DNA from 4 places in the Streptomyces decoyicus genome. Region 4 is predicted to be linked to each of the others. Evidence: riboswitches for the same ligand, from Rfam matches in the RefSeq annotation. Region 4 holds a riboswitch; each other region holds the start of a gene.
The links. Region 4 has a riboswitch for cyclic di-AMP ahead of K7C20_RS17525 (M23 family metallopeptidase). Riboswitches for the same ligand answer to the same signal wherever they lie in the genome.
Positions count from the first base shown of each region.

Region 1 (5,314 bases), 3.8 Mb from region 4:
GACCCGCCGCCCGAACCACTGGCGGCGCACCTTTCCGGCCGCGGCCACGACATCGAGCAGTTCGTCATCGGAGGTGGCCAATACAGCCAGTGCCTCTTCACGGGTCGGCAACTCGCGCCGCAGTCCCTTGTCCACCAGTGTGTTCAGCAGGTCCATGGCGTTGATCCTGACGCACGTCACCGCTCCCGGCAAAGGAGGATTCCCACAACGAGCTGCGATCGAGGTGTGTGTATCGCCACACCGTGCGCCTGCGGAACGACCGCTAACGTCTATCGACAGCCCACAATCGAGGCCGACAGACGAAGGAAGCCGATGCCGCAGGACTCCGCCCCGTCGCTGCTTCGCGACACCTCCCCGGCGAGGCTCACCGAGCCCTCCGCCGAGCCCGCCCGTGCGGCGTACGACGCGGCTTTCGACTGGCTCGATACGGCCTGTGCCGAGCGCCGGGACGCCGGACTTGTCCGCACCCTGCGCCCCCGCCCCGCCGACTCCCCGCTGCTCGATCTGGCCGGCAACGACTATCTCGGACTCGCCCGGCATCTTGAGGTCACCCGTGGTGCGGGCCGCGCCGCACACCGCTGGGGCGCCGGCGCGACCGGCTCCCGGCTGGTCACCGGCAGCACCGAGCTGCACGCCCTGCTGGAGAAGGAACTCGCGGCATTCTGCGGCTTCGAGGCCGCTTTGGTGCTGTCCTCCGGCTATGCCGCAAATCTCGCCGCCGTCACGGCACTCACCGCCACGGGCACCCTGATCGTCTCCGACGCGGGCAACCACGCCTCCCTCATCGACGGCTGCCGGCTCTCCCGGGCCCGTACCCAAGTGGTCCCGCACGCCGATCCGGAGGCCGTACGTGCCGCGCTGACCGGCCACGACGGCCGGGCGCTCGCCGTGACCGACTCGGTGTTCTCGGTCGACGGGGACGCCGCGCCGCTCCCCGCGCTGGCCGAGGTCTGCCGGGCCCGGGGAGCCGGGCTTCTCGTCGACGACGCACACGGCCTGGGGGTGCTGGGCGAAGGCGGCCGCGGCGCGCTGTCGGCGGCCGGGCTCGCCGGTGACGGTGATGTGGTGGCCACCATGACGCTCTCCAAGTCGCTCGGCTCCCAGGGCGGTGTGGTGCTCGGCCCGGCCCGGGTCATCGAGCATCTGGTCAACACCGCCCGTTCGTTCATCTTCGACACCGGTCTCGCCCCGGCGGCGGCCGGTGGCGCCCTCGCCGCGCTACGGCTGCTGCGCCGTGAACCGCAACGCGCCGCCCGGGCCGTCCGGATCGCTCAGGGGCTGCACGAGCGGCTCACCGCGGCGGGTCTGACGGCGGTACGCCCGGACGCGGCCGTGGTCTCCGTACGTGCCCCCTCGCCGGAAGCGGCGCTCCGCTGGGCCGCCGACTGCCGTGCGGCCGGACTCGCGGTCGGCTGCTTCCGGCCGCCGTCCGTGCCCGACGGAATCTCCCGGCTGCGGCTCACCGCCCGCGCGGACCTGACGGACGCTCAGCTCGACCGGGCGGTCGGCACGATCGTGGCCACAGCGCCGACGGGCTGAGCCGGCGACCGTGCGGAGCGGTACGGCGGCCGGCCCCTTGGCAGGCCGCCGTCCACGGAACCGGCCGTCCGCCGCGGCCGTCCGCCGTCATGGCGCGGGGGAGTGGCGGGTGAAGGCCCCGCGCAGCAGGGCCCGCAAGGTGTCCGCGGCCGGGGTGCCGCCGAGGCGGTAGGCCACCGAGATCCGGCGGTGCAGCTCCGGTGGGTCCAGCCGGCGGGCCCCCAGCGGTGTCAGCGCCCCCTCCGCCACCATCTCCGGGACCACCGCCACTCCGAGCCCCGCGCTCACCAGTGCACACACCACGGCATAGCTCGGCGACTCACAGCGCACCGCCTCACTGGCCCCGGCGGCCGCCAGTGCCGCCTCCACCTCCCGCCGGTTGGGATTGGCCGGCGCCATGCTGACCAGCGGCTGACCGGCCAGCTCCGCGAGCGGCAGCCGTCCGGAGCCCGCCGAGAGGGCATGGCCGGGCGCCGTGACCAGCACCAGCTCCTCGGTCAGCAGCGGTTCCAGGCGCACCCCCTCCGGCGCCGGCATCGCCTCGCCCGGCACATACTCATGCGTCAGCGCCAGATCGACCTCGCCCAGCGCCACCGCCGCGGTCGCCTGTGGCGGTACGTACTCCGTCACGCTCAGCTCCACATCGGGGTGCGCCCGCCGGAACGCGCTGAGCGCGGGCGGCAGCAGATGCGTACCGGCGGTCATGAACGTGCCGACCCGCAGCCGGCCGCCGGACAGCCCGGCCAGCCGGGACAGCTCGTGCCGCGCCTGATCCAGCTCGTCGAGGACCCGCCGGGCCCGTACGAGCAGCAGCTCACCGGCGGCCGTCAGCCGAGCCCCGCGATGGTGGCGCACCAGGAGCGCCGTTCCGGCCTCCCGCTCCAGCTTGGCGAGCTGCTGGGAGAGCGCGGGAGCGGTGTAGCCCAGCCGGGCGGCGGCCCGGGTGATCGAACCGGCCTCCGCCACCGCTACCAGGGCGGCCAGCCGTGTGGGATCGTACATAAGAATCTCTTTAGGCTCTCCAAGAACATTGCCAATACCTATTAAAGGCTCGGACCGGCGATGCTGCTCTCATGGACGGACAGCTGATCGCCTTCACCGGAGTCGCCGCGGGCATGGTCGCCATGCCGGGCGCGGACTTCGCGGTCGTGGTGCGCAATGCGCTCGACTCGCGCCGGGCGGGGGTGGCGACCGCCGTCGGAGTCGCGGGCGGGCTGCTGGTGCACACCGCGCTGGCGGTGGCCGGGCTCGCGGCGGTGCTGGTCGCCGTGCCCACGCTCTTCGGAGCCGTCCAACTCCTCGGCGGCGGCTACCTGTTGTACCTCGGTGTCCGCGCCCTGGCCGCGGCCTTCCGCCGCCCTGTGGCCACCACGGACCGCACCGCGGGCCCGGCCGCCACCGCACCGGCCGACGTCCCCCGGCCCGTCGCTCTCCTGGGCACCACACAGAGCCTGCGTCAGGGCTTTCTGACCAATGCGCTCAACCCCAAGGCCCCTGTTCTCTTCCTCAGCCTGCTCCCGCAGTTCGTCCCGGCGGGACAGCCCGCGCTGCCCCGGACGCTGCTGCTCGCCACGATGGTCGTCGCCATGGCACTGGTGTGGTTCCCCGCCGTCGCACTGCTCGTCGACCGGCTGGGCGTCTGGCTGCGCCGCCCGCGGGCGGCCCGTGCCCTGGAAGCCACCACCGGAGCGCTGCTCACGGCGCTTGGAGGCATCCTGCTGGTGGAACTGGCGCTCGCCTGAAGGGGCGCCCACAGAACCTTCTACGGCCGCTCCGCCTCAGCCGCGACCGCCGTGCGGCACCCTCGGCACCTTGGCGCCCACCGGCACGAGCCCGGCGGCCAGAATGCACGGTCACCGCTCCGTCCGTGGGCGGGAAGCTCCCGCGGGCCGCGGACATCAGCAGCTCGCCCAGTCGCGAAGTCACCCGGCCAAATGGCCCAAACCTACTGGCAATTGACCGATCGTGAGAGGAATGGTCAGGTCAGTGCACCCGCCCGTACCAGACCGAGCGGCTCCAGATCCGTTCCAGCCGCACGACGCTCCCGGCCTTGGGCGCATGCCACATCCGGCCCCGGCCCGCGTAGATACCGACGTGGTAAATGCCGCCGCGCGAGTAGAAGAAGACCAGATCACCGCGGCGGCGCGAGGCGGCCGAGATGTGCCGGGTGCGGCTGTACTGCGCGGCGGCGGTGCGTGGCAGGGCCCGCCCGGCGCGCTTGAACGAGTACAGCGTCAGCCCGGAACAGTCGAAGGCGTGCGGCCCTTGGGCGCCGTACCGGTAGGGAGATCCTCCCTTGGAAGCCGCGACCCGCAGCGCATGGACGGATACGGAGGCGGCTTCGGCGTTCCCGGCCGCTCCTGGAGCCATGGTGGTCCCGCCGAGGGTGACCAGCGTCAGAGCGGTGACAGTGCCGGCGCGTGCCAGCAGATTCGGCGTATGCATGCGCACGGTCATGCGCAAACCCTTCGTCAGCCGCCTGCGAAGGAAGACCTGTCGGGTTCGGGCAGGCGAAGATGCCCGGCCGTATGTACGGCTTCACCCCAAGGAGCCCTCGGCCGTGAAGGCCGGGACCCCGCTCTGCTCGGGTCCTCCGCTCCCGCCGATCCACATCGTCGACCGGACATCCGCACGGCGGCGGGATTAGGCGCCCGTCCGGACCGCCCCGTCGCTGTGGCGGGGTCTTGTCGTCGAAGGGATCGTCACGCACTCGGGACCCGAATTCCGAGCTGAAAATGCCGTATGTGAGATGGGTCACAATTGACCCGAATGGTTAGATTTGTTCCCTCAGGTGCCGCGGCGCGGGGTCTTGCACCCCCCGGACCAGGGGCGAAACATCAAGGGCCGGAGAAAATGTATCCGCCCCGCGCAATTCGTCACCTCCCCACATCGGGCGCGGACGCTACGCCGTATGTGCAGCCTCTGGCGCGTGTCGTGTCAGATTTCCTCGGGTGGCGGCACCGTCACGAGCCCGGTCCGGCGTTCGCCGTCCAGCACCCGCAGTGCCCGGGTCAGTGTTCCGCGGTGCACTTCGCTCTCGCCCCGGCTGTGCATCAGTGTCAGCGCGTCCCGTAGACGGGTCGCCTTGCCCACCAGTGCCTGGGCGGCGCGCAGTCCGCTGTAGGTGCCACCGCAGCGGGTCGGGTTGATCCGGCCCAGCAGGTCGATCACCTCCAGATAGCTGTCGATCAGCTCGCCCTCGGCGCGGGTCAGCGCGGGCAGCGGCGGCGGTTCGGGGGGCAGCACCGGGCTCACCGCGCCACGGGCAGGTGGGCCGACTGCTTGCGGTTGCGGGTGAGTCCGTCGATCAGGCCGTACTCCTGAGCGGCGATGGCGTCGAAGATCTTGTCCCGCTCGATGTCGGCGGCGATCCGCTCGCGGGGCTGCCCGGTGTGCTTGGCCAGCATCTCCTCCAGGACGTCGCGGGTGCGCAGCATCTCCTCCGCCTGGATCTGCAGATCGGTGGCCTGCCCCTGGATGGGTTCGCTGAACGACGGCTGGTGGATCAGGATCCGGGCCCCGGGCAGCGCCAGCCGCTTTCCGGGCGCGCCGGCGGCCAGCAGTACCGCGGCGGAGGAGGCGGCCTGCCCCAGGCAGACGGTCTCCACGTCGCACGACACGAAGTGCATCGTGTCGTAGATGGCGGTCATCGCGGTGAACGAGCCGCCGGGGGAGTTGATGTAGAGCGAGATGTCCTGCTCGGGCGCGGCGTGTTCGAGGTGCATGAACTGCGCCATCACGTCATTGGCGGAGGCGTCGTCGATCGGGGTGCCCA
Region 1 covers NZ_CP082301.1:7,826,663-7,831,976, forward strand. Annotated here, with positions in the region: gene bioB (biotin synthase BioB) at 1-156, opposite strand, end outside; gene K7C20_RS34140 (8-amino-7-oxononanoate synthase) at 313-1,539, shown strand; gene K7C20_RS34145 (LysR family transcriptional regulator) at 1,627-2,541, opposite strand; gene K7C20_RS34150 (LysE family translocator) at 2,613-3,281, shown strand; gene K7C20_RS34155 (C40 family peptidase) at 3,523-3,996, opposite strand; cyclic di-AMP (ydaO/yuaA leader) riboswitch at 4,001-4,189, opposite strand; gene K7C20_RS34160 (hypothetical protein) at 4,477-4,785, opposite strand; gene K7C20_RS34165 (ATP-dependent Clp protease proteolytic subunit) at 4,791-5,314, opposite strand, start outside.
Region 1: another riboswitch for cyclic di-AMP. It lies ahead of K7C20_RS34155 (C40 family peptidase); the one in region 4 lies ahead of K7C20_RS17525 (M23 family metallopeptidase).

Region 2 (5,314 bases), 1.1 Mb from region 4:
GTCGGCCTCAACCAGGCCCAGGACCACAGCCTCAACAACATCAAGCTCGGCATCAAGATGGCCGTGCTGGTGGTCATCCTGGCGCTGGTCTACGTCAAGCGGGACGAGGAGAGCGTGGCCAAGCCGGTCTTCGGCGCGGTCGGCGCGCTGACGGTGGCCAACATCTTCATCGCGGTGCTCTGGACCTGAGCGGAGCAGCCGGCGGCGCGGGAACAGGGCCCCGCGCCCCGGGTGGAGCCCCCTCCACAGCACACCGCGCGGTCCTCGCACTCCGGTTTTGGAGGCGACGGCCGCGCGGTGGCGTGTGGGGGGTTGCCGTGGGGGGGGCCTGCGGGGGAACGGAGCCTCAGCCCGGGCGGACGCTCCCGTAGATCGGCATGTAGTAGATCGACTCCTCCCGGACGTTGGCGCCCGGGTGCGGTGCGTGGATCATCTTGCCGCCGCCTATGTACATGCCCACGTGGCTGATGTCGTCGTAGAAGAAGACCAGGTCACCGGGCTTGAGATCCTTGGTGGCGATCCGCTGGCCGACCTTGACCTGGTCCCAGGTGGTCCGCGGCAGATCGACGCCGGCCGCCTTCCACGCCGCCTGCGTCAGCCCCGAGCAGTCGTAGGAGCTGGGGCCGGTGGCGCCCCAGACGTACGGCTTGCCCGTCTGGGCGCGGGCGAAGGCGAGCGCCTTCTCGGCCTTGGCGGAGGACGAGCCTCCGGTGGAGCCGTCGTCGGTGCCGCCACCGGTCTGCCCGCCGGCGGAGCCGCCGCCGTCGTGCTGCCTCTGGCGCTCCCGCTCCTGCTGCTTGCGCGCCTCCTCCTCGGCCTTGCGCTTGGCCGCCGCCTCCTTGCGGCGCTCCAGCTCCGCCATCCGCGCCTTCTCCTGGGCGGTCAGCCGGGACAGCAGCTGCCGGGCCTCGGCCAGCTTGTCCTGGACGGACCGCTTGGACTCCTTGAGGGAGGCCTGCGACGTCTGTAGCCGCTCCAGGCTGCGGGACGCCTCCGCGCGCTGCCGGGCGGCCGCCGCCTGCTGCTCCTGGTAGTCGGAGACGGCCTGCTTCTGCCGGCCGGTCATCCGCTCCATGAGGTGGCTGCGGTCGAAGAACTGCTGCGGGTCCTTGGCGAGCATCAGCTGCGCCGTCGGGTTCAGGCCGCCGGTGCGGTACTGCGCGGAGGCGAAGGTGCCCAGCATGCGCCGGGACTCGTTCATCTTCTCGGCGCGCTTGGCGGCGGCGTCGAGCAGGCCGTCCACGGTGTCGCGCTGGGCTTCGGCGCGCTCCTTGACGGCGTTGTACTTCTGGGTGGCCACCTCGGCCTGGTGGTAGAGGCCGTCGACCTTCTGCTTGACCTCTTCGATGCCGGGCTTGGGCGCCCGGGGTGCCGCGTCGGCGGACTGCGAGAGCAGGGTGGCCGAGGCGAGGGCGGCGGTGGTGAGCCCGACCGCCGTACGACGGCCTCCGGGTGAGGCGAGAATGCTGGTGCGCGGCTTGCGATGCGACGCCAAGGCCGGCGACTCCTTCCGTGGACCGCCTACCGGGTTAGCTGTCGGGTTCGGGCGGTGTCGCTGACGGAAGGCTTGCCCTACGGTCCGGACGTCCGCCGACGGCGGCTGCCCGGATCGATTCACCCCGGTGGTGCTGGTGGGTCCCCGGCTCCGGATGCCTCAGGGCAGGGCCGGACTCGGCGTGGGCGGCCCGTGCGGACGCTGTCGTCCACGGGGAGGCGGGCTGCCTGAGCGAGGACGTTAGCCAACTCGTGTGGCTCCTGTGAAGGCTGATGTTCGATATGCCCGAAACCTTTTCGTGACCTGAACGCGATGCGGGGGTTGTTGTGGCAGATGTCGGATTCGGGTAGACGACGCGGTGCCCGGTCTGTGAAGGGCCCGGCCGCCTGACCTGCCGCGGCGCCACGGCCCGCTCCGTATGCGCCCCGCAATTGCCTACTCCGCGGCGGGCTGTCAGTGCGGCAGCCTAGACTCGGTGGGCGATGAGCAGCCTCTTTGACGACAGCTTCCTGGCGGACCTCGGCCACAAGGGCGAGGAGGAGCACCCGCCGCCTCCCGAGGACGAGCACGGCCCGGCCCCGGAGGAGATCCCCGCCGACCTCTTCGGCGGGCGGTTCGACGCGCCCGCCCCCAGAGAGGCGTTCTACCGCGACGGCGCCGCCCGTCCCGCCCTCGACCCGGCGACGCTGCTGGAGGGGCTCAACGACGAGCAGAAGGCCGCCGTCGTGCACACCGGCGGCCCGCTGCTGATCGTCGCCGGCGCCGGCTCCGGCAAGACCCGTGTGCTGACCCACCGCATCGCGCATCTGCTCGCCGAGCGCCATGTCCACCCCGGCCAGATCCTCGCGATCACGTTCACGAACAAGGCCGCCGGTGAGATGAAGGAGCGCGTCGAGGAGCTCGTCGGCCCGCGCGCCAACGCCATGTGGGTCTCCACCTTCCACAGCGCCTGCGTCCGCATCCTGCGCCGCGAGTCCAAGAAGCTGGGCTTCACCTCGTCCTTCTCGATCTACGACGCCGCCGACTCCAAGCGCCTGATGGCCCTGGTCTGCCGCGATCTGGATCTGGACCCCAAGCGCTACCCGCCCAAGTCCTTCAGCGCGAAGATCTCCAACCTCAAGAACGAGCTCATCGACGAGGAGACCTTCGCCGGGACGGCCGCCGACGGTTTCGAGAAGACCTTGGCCGAGGCGTATGCCATGTACCAGGCGCGGCTGCGCGAGGCCAACGCCCTGGACTTCGACGACATCATCATGACGACGGTCAATCTGCTCCAGGCCTTCCCCGATGTCGCCGAGCACTACCGCCGCCGCTTCCGCCACGTCCTCGTCGACGAGTACCAGGACACCAACCACGCCCAGTACACCCTCGTCCGCGAGCTGGTCGGCCCCGCCGAATCCGCCGCCGAGCTGTGCGTCGTCGGTGACGCCGACCAGTCGATCTACGCCTTCCGCGGCGCCACGATCCGCAACATCCTCCAGTTCGAGGAGGACTACCCGGACGCGACGACGATCCTGCTGGAGCAGAACTACCGCTCCTCGCAGACGATCCTCTCCGCCGCCAACGCGGTCATCGAGCGCAACGAGAACCGCCGCCCCAAGAACCTCTGGACCGACGCCGGCGCCGGCCCCAAGATCACCGGCTATGTCGCCGACACCGAGCACGACGAGGCCCAGTTCGTCGCCGACGAGATCGACCGGCTGACGGATGCCGGTGACGCCAAGGCCGGCGATGTCGCCGTGTTCTACCGCACCAACGCCCAGTCCCGTGTCTTCGAAGAGATCTTCATCCGGGTCGGGCTGCCCTACAAGGTCGTCGGTGGCGTCCGCTTCTACGAGCGCAAGGAGGTCCGCGACGTCCTCGCGTACCTGCGGGTGCTCGCCAACCCCGAGGACACCGTCCCGCTCCGCCGCATCCTGAACGTCCCCAAGCGCGGCATCGGCGACCGCGCCGAGGCGATGATCGACGCCCTGTCGCTGCGCGAGAAGATCACCTTCCCGCAGGCGCTGCGCCGGGTCGACGAGGCGTACGGCATGGCGGCCCGCTCCGCCAACGCCGTCAAGCGCTTCAACGTCCTCATGGAGGAGCTCCGCACCATCGTCGAGTCCAAGGCCGGACCCGCCACGATCCTGGAAGCGGTCCTGGAGCGCACGGGCTACCTCGCCGAACTCCAGGCCTCCACCGACCCGCAGGACGAGACCCGGATCGAGAACCTCCAGGAACTCGCCGCCGTGGCCCTGGAGTTCGAGCAGGAGCGCGGCGAAGACAATCCCGGCACGCTCTCCGACTTCCTGGAGCAGGTCGCGCTGGTCGCCGACTCCGACCAGATCCCGGACGAGGACGAGGAGGGCAGCGGCGTGATCACCCTCATGACGCTGCACACCGCCAAGGGCCTGGAATTCCCGACGGTCTTCCTGACCGGCCTGGAGGACGGCGTCTTCCCGCACATGCGCTCCCTGGGCCAGACCAAGGAGCTGGAGGAGGAGCGCCGGCTGGCCTATGTCGGCATCACCCGCGCCCGCGAGCGGCTCTACGTCACCCGCTCGACGATGCGCAGCGCCTGGGGCCAGCCCTCGTACAACCCGCCCTCCCGGTTCCTGGAGGAGATTCCGGGCGACTACGTGGAGTGGAAGCGGACGGGCCCGGCGACGCCGTCCGCGTCGATGGGCGGTATGTCGGCGGGCGGCGGAGGCGGCGGCTTCGGCGGCGCACTGTCGTCGTCGCGCGCCAAGGGCCCGAGCGGCTTTGCGACCCGTCGCGCCAGCGACCGTCCGGTGGTTGCGCTGACCATCGGCGACCGCGTCACCCACGACAGCTTCGGGCTCGGCACGGTCGTCGGCGTCAAGGGCGGCGGCGACAACGCCGAGGCGACGATCGACTTCGGCGGCGAGAAGCCGAAGCGGCTGCTGCTGCGGTATGCGCCGGTGGAGAAGCTGTAACGGGAGCCGTGCGGGCCGGGTGACGGGATCCGTCACCCGGCGGGGACGGCGGTCAGTTCGGGTCGAGGTCGTGGCCGCGCAGCCACGGCAGCGGGTCGACCGCGGAGCCGCCGCCGGGGCGCACCTCGAAGTGCAGATGCGGGCCCGTGGAGTTGCCGGAGTTGCCCGAATAGGCAATCTGATCCCCGGCCTTGACCGACCCGGACCGGATCTTGGTGCTGCTCAGATGGCAGTACCACGTCTCGGTGCCGTCGGGTGCCGTCACGATCGCCATATTGCCGTAGGCGGAGTTCCACTGCGTGCGGACGGTGCCGTCGGTGGCGGACATGACCGGGGTGCCGTAGCTGACCGGGAAGTCGATGCCGGTGTGCACGGACATCCAGTTCACGCCGGCCTGGCCGAAGGTGGCGCTCAGTCCGTGCTGCTTGACCGGCAGCACGAACTTGGGGCGCATGGCCTCCTTGCGGGCCGCCTCCTTCGCCTTGCGCTCACGCTCCAGCGCCTGGCGCTCCTTGAGGTCGATCCGCTCCTGGGTGCGGCTGGCCCGGTCGCGGAAGTCGTCGGCGCTGGCGCTGAGTCCGGCGAGCTGGGTGTCGAGCTTGTTGTTGGCCGCGGACGGCTTGACGGCCTCGGTGTCGGGCGCGGCCTGGGCGGTCGCTTCGCCCTTGTCGTCGCCGGTGATGCCGGTGACGGACGCGGCGGCCACGGCGCACACGCCCATGGCGGCGACGGAGGGGACGGCGACGGTCAGCAGCGCCGACCGCTTCACCGGGCGCTTCCGGCCCCGGCCGCGGACGGCCTTTCCGGCAGCCGGCGGGGCGACCCGCCGTCCGGCGGGAGCGGGGGCCGCGGCGGTGACCGGCATGGCCTGCGTCATGGC
Region 2 covers NZ_CP082301.1:5,117,934-5,123,247, forward strand. Annotated here, with positions in the region: gene K7C20_RS22620 (hypothetical protein) at 1-189, shown strand, start outside; gene K7C20_RS22625 (C40 family peptidase) at 347-1,495, opposite strand; cyclic di-AMP (ydaO/yuaA leader) riboswitch at 1,504-1,687, opposite strand; gene pcrA (DNA helicase PcrA) at 1,978-4,434, shown strand; gene K7C20_RS22635 (M23 family metallopeptidase) at 4,487-5,314, opposite strand, start outside.
Region 2: another riboswitch for cyclic di-AMP. It lies ahead of K7C20_RS22625 (C40 family peptidase); the one in region 4 lies ahead of K7C20_RS17525 (M23 family metallopeptidase).

Region 3 (5,314 bases), 2.2 Mb from region 4:
GCGAGTCCTCCCGCCTGTACAACCGGCTGGTGCGGCGCGACCGCAGCGCCGTGGCGGCCGGCTTCGGGCTGCTGCGGCTGGCCGGCGCACCCTCGCTGGGCTGGCTGGACGTGAAGACGTCCGGCGGCGTGGAGGTTCCCGGCATCGAGCGCGCGGTCGACGAGGAGCTGGCCCGGTTCGCCGCCGAGGGCCCGACCCCGGAGGAGATGGAGCGGGCACAGGCCCAGCTGGAGCGCGAGTGGCTGGACCGGCTGGCCACGGTCAGCGGCCGCGCCGACGAACTGTGCCGCTTCGCCGTCCTGTTCGGCGACCCGCAGCTCGCGCTGAGCGCCGTGCAGCGTGTCCTGGACATCACCCCAGAGGAGGTGCAGGCGGTCGCCAAGGCCCGGCTGCGCCCCGACAACCGCGCGGTGCTCGTCTACGAGCCCACCGAGCCGACCGACGCCGCCGACACCGAGGAAGGGGAGGCGGACCAGTGAGCGACGCCACCACCCACGCCGATTCCCCCGTGAGCAGCATGGACTTTCACCCCCAGCCCCAGGGCGGCGCGCCCAGGCCGTGGGCCTTCCCGGCCCCCGACCGCAGCCAACTGCCCAACGGGCTCACGCTCCTGACCAGCAACCGCCCCGGCCAGCAGGTCGTCGCCGTCGAGATCAACCTCGTCGCTCCGCTGGACGCCGAGCCCGAGGGCCTGGACGGTGTCGCCACGATCATGGCGCGCGCCCTGTCCGAGGGCACCGACAAGCACGACGCCGAGGAGTTCGCCGCCGAGCTGGAACGCTGTGGCGCCACACTGGACGCACACGCCGACCACCCCGGTGTACGGGTGTCCCTCGAAGTGCCGGCGTCCCGGCTGCACCGCGCGCTCGGCCTGCTCGCCGACGCGCTGCGCGCGCCCGCCTTCCCGGAGAGCGAGATCGAGCGGCTGGTGCGCAACCGTCTCGACGAGATCCCGCACGAGCTCGCCAACCCGGCCCGGCGCGCCGCGATGGCGCTGTCCAAGGAGCTGTTCCCGGCCACATCCCGGATGTCGCGGCCGCGCCAGGGCACCGAGGAGACCGTCGGACGCGTCGACGCCGCGGCTGTCCGCGCCTTCTACGACGCCCATGTACGGCCCGCCACGGCCACCGCGGTCATCGTCGGTGACTTCACCGGCATCGACCTGGACGCCGCGCTCGCCGACACCCTCGGCGCCTGGAGCGGCTCGACGGCCGAGCCGCTGAAGGCCTCGCCGATCGTCGCCGACGACACCGGCCGCGTGGTGATCGTGGACCGCCCCGGTGCCGTCCAGACGCAGCTGCTCATCGGCCGTATCGGTGCCGACCGGCACGACCGGGTGTGGCCCGCGCAGGTGCTCGGCACGTACTGCCTGGGCGGCACCCTCACCTCCCGTCTGGACCGCGTTCTGCGGGAGGAGAAGGGCTACACCTACGGGGTGCGCGCCTTCGGCCAGGTGCTCCGCTCCACCGCCCCCACCTCTCCCGAGGGGGCCACGGGCGCCTCGCTGCTCGCCATCAGCGGCTCGGTGGACACCGCCTCCACCGTCCCGGCCCTGGAGGACCTGTGGAAGGTGTTGCGCACCCTCGCGGCAGAGGGGCTGACGGACGACGAGAGGGACGTCGCCGTACAGAACCTCGTCGGGGTGGCGCCGCTGAAGTACGAGACCGCGGCAGCCGTTGCGGGCACCCTCGCCGACCAGGTGGAACAGCACCTGCCCGACGACTTCCAGGCGCAGTTGTACGTCCGTCTCGCGGAGACCGGCACGGTCGAGGCGACGGCGGCGGCGGTCAACGCCTTCCCCATGGACCGGCTGGTGACAGTCCTGGTGGGCGATGCGGCGCAGATCGCCGAGCCCATCAAGGCGCTGGGCATCGGTGAGGTGACGGTCGTCAGCGGTTAGCCCCGCCATATGACGGAAGGTCATATATCGACAAAGCGGCTCCCGTGGCGTTCGCGCCACGGGAGCCGCTGTATGTCCGGTTTATCGCGGCTGGCGCCACGGTTCTTGTGGCATCCCGCACAAAAAAGCGGTTCTGTTTGCCGATTGAAAGTTGCCCCGTTTAGCGTCGGTCCGGCTGTTCGTCACAAGTCCGCCACAACAGTGGCACCGGGCAGTCATCGCCGAGTCCCCGTACGGCGCGAGCCAGGGGAGCCGGGGACCCAGTGTCCCTTGGGGTGAATCGGACTCCCCTCCGGAGGAGTCCGTAGGAGACCTTCCTGCTCCGAACCCGTCAGCTAACCCGGTAGGCGAGAAGGAAGGAAAGGACAAGCCAGCCACATGGCGTTCATCCGTGCCACCGGGAAGCACCGTCGTGCGAACCGCCCCGCTCGAACGACCCGCAACATCGCCGGCATAGCCACCCTCGCGGCCGGCGGCGTTGTCGCCTCCGTGGCCTCGCCGGCGCTGGCAGCCACGGACGAGGCGCGCACCCACGACACCGGTCTGCAGCGGGCCGTCGTGCTGGGCGACGAGCTCGCCAACCACGTCGAGGCCCAGGCCGACGCGCAGCAGGCAGAGGCCGAGGCCGCGGCGGCGAAGGCCAAGGCCGAGGCCGTGGCCAAGAAGCAGGCCGAAGAGGCCAGGCAGCGCGTCGAGGCCGCCCGCAAGGCCAAGGAGCGCGCCGCCCGTGAGGCGGAGCGCAAGCGCCTCAACACCTTTGTCGCCCCCGTCGCGGACTCCTACGTCTCCACCTCGTACAAGGCCTCCAGCGGCCTGTGGTCCTCGGGCAGCCACACCGGTATCGACTTCCACGCCGCCTCCGGCACCAGCGTCCACGCGGTCGGCGCGGGCACCGTCGTCGAGGCCGGCTGGGGCGGTGCGTACGGCAACAACATCGTGATCAAGATGAACGACGGCACGTACACCCAGTACGGTCACCTGTCGTCGCTCGGCGTTTCGGTCGGCCAGCACGTCACCCCGGGCCAGCAGATCGGCCTCTCCGGCTCCACCGGCAACACCACCGGCCCGCACCTGCACTTCGAAGCCCGTACCGGCGCCGACTACGGCTCGGACATCGATCCGGTCGCCTACCTGCGCTCGCACGGCGTCAACGCCTGATCTCCCGCCTCGCCCGGCCGCGCGCCTCGCAGGGCCCGCGTCGCACCGCGCATCCGTCGGAAGCCCCGGCCACACGGCCGGGGCTTCGGCGTTATCCGGCGTGCGGTGTGCGTGCGCCGCATGGGCCGGCGACCCGCGTCTGCTGGCCAAAAAATATCCATGAATAACCGGAGTCCTTCGGAAAAGCCGTTCCGGTCGAATAGAGTCACGGAAAAGTCGCCGACCGGCGGCGTTTCCAGGGGATTACGGCGGAGGCACGGAAGATGCGAGGCCATATTTCCGCGCATGCGGTGTGCACGGCGATTCGCGACGACATTGTCTCCGGTGCGCTGGCGCCGGGGAGCCGGCTGATCGAGGAGATCCTGGCGGCCCGGTACGGCGTCTCCAGAGTGCCGGTCCGTGAAGCGCTGCGCACCCTGCAGTCCGAAGGGTTTGTCACCACCCGCCACCACGCAGGCGCCTGTGTCGCCGAGCCCACCGAGCAGGAGGCCGCCGATCTCCTCGCCGTCCGCGCCCTGTTGGAGCCGCTGGGGGCCGCTCGTGCGGCAGCCCGCCGCAGCCCGGCGCACCTCAAGGTGCTCCGTGGCCTGGTACGGCTCGGCCGCGAGCGGGCCCGTCACGGCAACCCCGCCGATCTGCGCCAACTGGACGGCTGGTTCCACGAGACGCTGGCCCAGGCGGCCGGCAGCCCCAGCCTGACGGCGTTGCTCACCCAGCTGCGGCGCAAGATCGAGTGGATGTACGTGGTGGAACTGCCGGCCCGGGCCGGGGAGTCGTGGGACGAACACGGTGCGGTGCTGGACGCGGTGGCCCGGGGGGACGCGGAACGGGCCCGCGCCCTGATGGCGGCTCATGTCGAGCGCTCGCTCCCGGTGTACCGGCTGCGGCGCCCCGCCAAGACGGAAGTGAGGGATCCGAAACCACGCGTCAACACGGCGCGCGCCCGCCCTTAACAATGGCCCCGTATACAAAGAAGCGCGAATATTCCTCCGGCAGCCGGGGCGGCTTCCCCTTTTTGGTCCGCCTTCAGCCCGAATTCCGCTGCCTATTTTTCGGCACGTGGGACAGGGAGGAATGCGCGCTAATTCTTGCGCATAGCGCATTGCGCATGCCGGGCCGCCCGGAATTCCAGCTCCTCATGCGGTAATGCGTACGGTGCATGCAGTGAGCGCGTGTATCGATATCCCGGCCACAGGCACAGCGACCGGATCCCGGCACACGGAAACGGCCCCGCCGCGGCAACCGGTCACCGGTCACCGGTCGCCGCGGCGGGGCCGCCGCATGCGGAGGTCCTGGCGGACTCAGACGGTCTCGGGGAGCTCCTCGAGACCCTCGGCGACGAGCTTGGCCAGGCGGTCGAGTGCCTCCTCGGCGCCCTCGGCGTCGGAGGCCAGCACGATCTCCTCGCCGCCCTGGGCGCCCAGACCCAGGACCGCGAGCATGGAGGCCGCGTTGACGGGGTTGCCATCAGCCTTGGCGATCGTCATCGGGACGCCGGAGGCGGTGGCCGCACGGACGAAGATCGACGCGGGGCGGGCGTGCAGGCCCTCGGCCCAACCGACATTGACGCGGCGCTCAGCCATGGTGTTGCCCTTCAAAGTCGTGACTGTTGTCTAGACCAGTCTCTCACGCTGCCGGAAGTGCTCCGCAGCCCTGAGGCCTGGCCTTTTGCGGTTATTGGTCCCCCAACGGAGGCTCGGCAGACCGGGCCGGTCCGTATGTCCCTACGACCGCGCCGGACTGCCCCGCACCCGAGCGTACGCGCGCGGCGCCGGTTGTCGGCGCCCGGTCGTACCCTGTCGGCATGCAGAAGCCGCCGGACCACGCATACCCGACCCACTGGGAAGCCGACGTGGTGCTGCGTGACGGCGGCACGGCACGGATCCGCCCCATCACCCCGGATGACGCCGAGCGGCTGGTCTCCTTCTACGAACAGGTCTCGGACGAGTCGAAGTACTACCGCTTCTTCGCGCCCTACCCGCGCCTGTCCGACCGCGATGTACACCGCTTCACCCACCACGACTACGTCGACCGGGTCGGGCTCGCCGCCCTCGTCGGCGGCGAGTTCATCGCCACCGTCCGCTACGACCGGATCAACGACCAGGGGCTGCCCGCCAAGAACCCCGAGGACGACCAGGCCGAGGTCGCCTTCCTCGTCCAGGACGCCCACCAGGGCCGCGGTGTCGCCTCTGCCCTCCTGGAGCACATCGCGGCCGTCGCCCGCGAGCGCGGCATCCGCCGGTTCGCCGCCGAGGT
Region 3 covers NZ_CP082301.1:6,254,340-6,259,653, forward strand. Annotated here, with positions in the region: gene K7C20_RS27575 (M16 family metallopeptidase) at 1-479, shown strand, start outside; gene K7C20_RS27580 (M16 family metallopeptidase) at 518-1,900, shown strand; cyclic di-AMP (ydaO/yuaA leader) riboswitch at 2,110-2,265, shown strand; gene K7C20_RS27585 (M23 family metallopeptidase) at 2,279-3,058, shown strand; gene K7C20_RS27590 (GntR family transcriptional regulator) at 3,322-4,011, shown strand; gene K7C20_RS27595 (HPr family phosphocarrier protein) at 4,360-4,641, opposite strand; gene K7C20_RS27600 (bifunctional acetate--CoA ligase family protein/GNAT family N-acetyltransferase) at 4,863-5,314, shown strand, end outside.
Region 3: another riboswitch for cyclic di-AMP. It lies ahead of K7C20_RS27585 (M23 family metallopeptidase); the one in region 4 lies ahead of K7C20_RS17525 (M23 family metallopeptidase).

Region 4 (5,314 bases):
TGCGGGCGCTGGCGATGGGCGCCGCGACGGTGGGCTGGGCGGCGAGCCAGGCGAGGGCGATGGTGGCCGGCTCGGCCTCGTGGGCGGCGGCGACCGTGTCGAGGGCCTGGAGGACGCGCCGGCCGCGGTCGGTGTCCACGTACTTGAGCGCGCCTCCGGAGCGGGCGCTGTCAACGGTGGTCCCCGGGCGGTACTTGCCGGTCAGGAAGCCGGAGGCGAGGGCGAAGTACGGGACCGCGGCGAGGTCGTGGCGGGCGGCCACGTCGGCGAGTTCGCCCTCGTAGGTGTCGCGGGAGACCAGGTTGTAGTGGGGTTGGAGGGCGACGTAGCGGGCCAGGCCCTCGCGGGCGGAGAAGGCCAGGGACTCCTCCAGGCGCTTCGCCGAGATGTTGGACGCGGCGATCTCGCGGACCTTGCCGGCCCGGACGAGGTCGTCGAGAGCGGTGAGGAACTCCCCGACCTCGACCGATTCGTCGTCGTAGTGGGTGTAGTAGAGGTCGATGTAGTCGGTGCGCAGACGGGTGAGGGATCCGTCGACCGCGGACTTGATGGTGGCGGCGGACAGGCCCTTGAGGTCCGGGTGGGCGCCGACCTTGGTGGCGATGACGACATCGGAGCGGTTGCCGCGGGAGGCCAGCCAGTTGCCGAGGACCGTCTCGGATTCGCCGCCCTTGTTGCCGGGGACCCAGGCCGAGTAGGCGTCGGCGGTGTCGATGAAGTTGCCACCGCCCGCCACGTAGGCGTCGAGCACGGCGAAGGATGCGGCTTCGTCGGCCGTCCAGCCGAAGACGTTCCCGCCCAGGCACAGCGGGGAAACGGAGAGCGAGCCGAGCGGCCGGTGGTTTCGGGGGCTTTGTGTCGCGGTCATGCGTGGTGGCAGCGTCGGGGGGCGCGGAGTTATTCCTTCCGCTGCCCCCCAGCAGCCACTTCCGTCAGCAGTGTCACCAGCGGTGTCACACGTTGAGGCCGCGCGTCACGTCCTGCGGCCACGCGTCACGCCTGGAGGCCGCGCGTCAGCCTGCCTTGCGGCCGCACATCACACCTGGAGGCCGCACATCACACCTTGAGGCCGCGCGTCAGCCTGCCTTGAGGCCGTGCGTCACATGTTGAAGCCGCGCCTCACACGTTGATGCCGTGGTCGCGCAGCCACGGCATGGGGTCGATCGGGTCGCCGGCGTCGGGGCGGACCTCCAGGTGGAGGTGCGGGCCGGTGACATTGCCGGTGGCGCCGACGCGGCCGATGACGTCGCCCGTGTTGATCTTGCCGGAGGTCTTCACCATCGAGGACAGGTGGCAGAACCAGAGTTCGGTGCCGTCGTCGAGGGTGACGACGATGCGGTAGCCGTACGAGCCGGCCCAGCCGGCCTGGGTGATGGTGCCGGAGTGCACGGCCTTGACGGGAGTGCCGGTCGGCGCGGCGAAGTCCTGTCCGGTGTGGTCAGCGGCCCAGCGGTCGCCGGCCTGGCCGAAGCTGGCGGTGAGGGTGTACGAGGAGACCGGCGCGATGAAGTTCTTCGCCAGCTTGGCGAGGCGTGCGGCCTCCGCCTTCCGGCGGGCCGCTTCTTCTGCCTCGCGCTTGGCCTCCATTTCGGCCGCCTTCTTGGCTGCTGCGGCCTTCTCGGCCGACTTCTGGTGCGTGGCGGCTTCGGTCTCGGCCTTCTGGAAAGCGGCGTGTTCGGCGGCCTCGCGGGCCTCGCTCTCGGCGGCGCCCTGCTGCGCGTCGGCCTGCTGGAGGATGCGGCTGCGCAGCGCCTCGCCGGCGCCCGTGCCCGAGTCCGTCCCTGAGGCCTGGGTCAGGGGGCCGGAGACGTCCTGAACCGCACCGTCCGTTGCGGAGTCCGCGGCCGCGGCGGAGTCCGTGCCGGAGTCCGAGCCCGAGTCCGATATGAGGTCGCCGACGCCGGAGAGGGACTCGGCGTCCGGGAGTTTGTCGGCGAGGTCGTCGGCCATTCCGCCGACGTCCGGCATGGAGATCGGAACCGCCGGGCGGCCCTCGGCCGTGGCCATTCCGCCGGCGCCGACCGCGGCGATGACACCGACGCCCAGGACCGTGCCGCTGCGGGCGAGTCCGCCGCCGCGCTGCTTGGCCACCCGGTGCTTGCCGCGGACGGAGCGGATGGAGTCCTCGGTGGGATTCCATTCCTCCCACGGTCCGTCGTTCGTGTTGTCCGCATCACCGGGGCCTTGGAAGGCACCTCGGTCATCGAGGTCGTAGGCGGACGGACCCTCGGGGGCAGGCCTGTTGGACGCCACGGGGGCGCTCTCCTTTCCTTCCTTCTCGCCTACCGGGTTAGCTGACGGGTTCGGAGCAGGAAGGTCTCCTACGGGCGCCCGCTGGCGGAGGGCGTCCGATTCACCCCAAGGAAGTGGTTCCCCGGTTCCCTTGGTGCAGTTCGAGGTGCTGGAGGTGCGTGAAAAGCGCGTGCGGGATTCGGCGTCGGCGCGCGGTGCCGCCTCTTGCGACGGCTGGGACGACCGCGCTGCGTTATCGGACAGTAATAGAGATCGCAGCCGAATTCCAAGCCTTCCCGTGAATCCCTGTCGTCTCCGCACAAGGTTTGGCGTGGACTTTTTCGGCCAGCACGGCCACAAACCGGGCGAGTTGACCGTCCGCCTCTAAACGATCTCCCGTTGATTGTGCGTCAGTTGTTATGCGGAGGGGTGCCCCTCGGTTACGGAACGTGAGAGCAGTAACGTCGGATCATGGTCGTCAACGTCGGGAACACCGGGAACGTCGAGAGCGCTGCCGCCGGCGCATGGGGAGTGGCGGGGCGGTACCGGGAGTTCTCCTGGCGTCAGGCCCGGGGGCGGTGCACCGCCCATGAGGAGCTGAGCGCGCGGATCGGCCAGGACCCGGAGCTCTGCGATCTGCTGTCGGGGTCGCTGCCGGCCGGCGACAAACAGCAGCCGGACCTCCTGCTCGCCGCCGTCCGCTATCTCGACGGCCCGCACGCCGAGCTGGGCCCGCGCGGCGACCTGGCTTACGGACGCTGGCGCGAGTGGACCATCCGGCACTGGGACGAAGTGCGCGCGGTGATCATGCAGCGTTCCGCCCGGACCGACGAGCCGGCCCACTGCGCCACCCTGCTGCCGCTGCTCGCCCGCCTGCCGCAGCCACTGGCGCTGCTGGAGGTCGGCACGTCGGCGGGGCTGTGTCTGCACCCCGACCGCTATCGCTACCACTACCGCTACCGCTACGAGGACGACAGGGGTGCGGGCGGGGGTGCCCTCCCGGGAGACGCCCTCCGGGGAGACGCCCATCACGGAGATGCCGCCCCCCAACGTGCCCCCCTCCGGGCCGAGGTAGGGGAGCCGGGCAATCCGCTGGTGCTCGGGTGCCGTACGGGATGGCCGGCCGACGAGCTGCCCGACCGGCTGCCCCACATCGTCTGGCGGGGCGGGATCGGCCTCGACCCGCTCGACCCGGCTGCCGAACGGGACGATCTGCGCTGGCTACAGGCACTGGTCCGGCCGGGCGACGGGGAGCGGGCGGCGCGGCTGTCCGCGGCCGTCGACGCGGTGCGGTCGGTGCCGCGCCCGCGGATGGTGCGCGGCGATCTGCTCGACGAGCTGCCCGCGCTCGCCGCCGAGGCGCCGCCCGAGGCGACGCTGGTCATCTTCCACACCGCCGCGCTGGCACACCTCCCGCCCGCCCGCCGCGAGGAGTTCGCGCGGCTCGTACGGTCACTGCTCGACGGCCGGGCCGGCGGCGGACACTGGATCGCCAACGAGCACCACTCCGTCCTGCCCTGGATCACCGCGCCGGCGCACCACCCGCCGCACCCGGATGACGCGCTGCTGACCCTCGCCCTGGACGAGCGCCCGGTAGCGCTCACCGGCCCGCACGGCGAGACCCTGCGGCGGCTCCCGGGGGCAGAGGGCGTGGCCCGGGACTGAGCGCGGGCCCCGCGCTCCCCGCCCACGGAACGCCCCCGCAACGCTCCCGTCCAAGGGACGCCCCGCACACCCCCGCCCACGGCGCCCTGCAACGCCTCCCTACGCCTCCCTACGCCTCCATCGGCCGCTACGCCCCCATCGGCCGCTGCACCGCCAGCAGGGCCATGTCGTCGGCCGGCGCACCGCCCGTATGCCGTGCGACGTCCTCGACGAGGGTCTCCAGCAGGTCGTCCGGGCCCGTGAAGCGGCGGCCGCGCAGTCTGCTCGACGGGGTGTAGAAGCGGCCCAGCAGGTCGCGGGCCTCGGTCACCCCGTCGGTGAAGAAGAGCAGCAGCGCGCCGGCGGGGAAGAACGTCTCGTCCGACCGGTCCGGCCAGCTCGCCACCTCGCCCATCCCCAGGGGCAGCGCCGGCGCCGCGGGAACCAGCTCACGCAGGCCGCCGTCCGGGGTGAGCAGCAACGGGGACGGGTGGCCACGGTTGAGCACACGCAGAACGGACTGCCCGTTGGCGGGGATCTCGGCCAGGACGGCAGTGGTGAACCCCTCGAACTGGTCGAGCCCCGCACGCCGCCCGCCCTCCCGTTGCAGCGCCCGCTCCAGCCGGCCCGCCACCGCCTCCAGGGTCGTCTCCTGTTCCGCCGCCTCGCGGAAGGCCCCGATGACGATCACCGCGGCCTCCACCGCCTCCAGCCCCTTACCCCGCACGTCGCCGACGATCAGCCGTACGCCGTGCGGGGTGTCCTGCACCGCGTAGAGGTCGCCGCCGATCCGGGCATCCGCCCGCGCTCCCACGTAACGGGCGGCGACGGCGAGGCCGGCGAGCTGTTCGGGCGGCGTGGGCAGTACGGCACGCTGGGCGGCCTCTGCGATGTCCCGTACGGACGCCAGGTGGGCATCGCTCCTCCGGACGACCCGGTTGATGCCGAGGGCCAGCAGGGCGATGACGAGGACCATGGCGGTCTCCGCCAGCGACTCGCCGTAGTCCGGTGCGACGCCGCGGTAGGCGACGGCCCAGATCTCGCCGAGCACGGCGGCGAGGGCCGTGAGGGCGGTCGTACGCAGGGAGGAGAACGAGGCGGCGACCAGCGGGGCGGCGCAGAAGAAGGGGGCGGCGGTGTAGCCGGCCGGCATCCCGATGCCGAGGGCGAGGCCGCAGACGATCAGAAGGACGGGGAGCCTGTGCATCAGGTAGCGGCCGGACGGGCCCCGCCGGCCGCGGCGCACCCGCCGCTCCCCCTCGTCCATGGGAGGCGCTTCGTCCTGGAGCATCCGCACCGGCCTCTTCCCGCTCCCGCCCGTCCGTACGAGCACCGTGGTGGCGGCCGCGTCGATGTCCCCAGCGTTTCCGGTACGGCACCGGGCGGCGAATCCTCAGGGGCCGGACGGGTCACGGCGCAGGCCAGGGCAGCAGACGGC
Region 4 covers NZ_CP082301.1:4,014,957-4,020,270, forward strand. Annotated here, with positions in the region: gene K7C20_RS17520 (aldo/keto reductase) at 1-868, opposite strand, end outside; gene K7C20_RS17525 (M23 family metallopeptidase) at 1,120-2,253, opposite strand; cyclic di-AMP (ydaO/yuaA leader) riboswitch at 2,265-2,411, opposite strand; gene K7C20_RS17530 (DUF2332 family protein) at 2,704-3,897, shown strand; gene K7C20_RS17535 (PP2C family protein-serine/threonine phosphatase) at 4,025-5,167, opposite strand.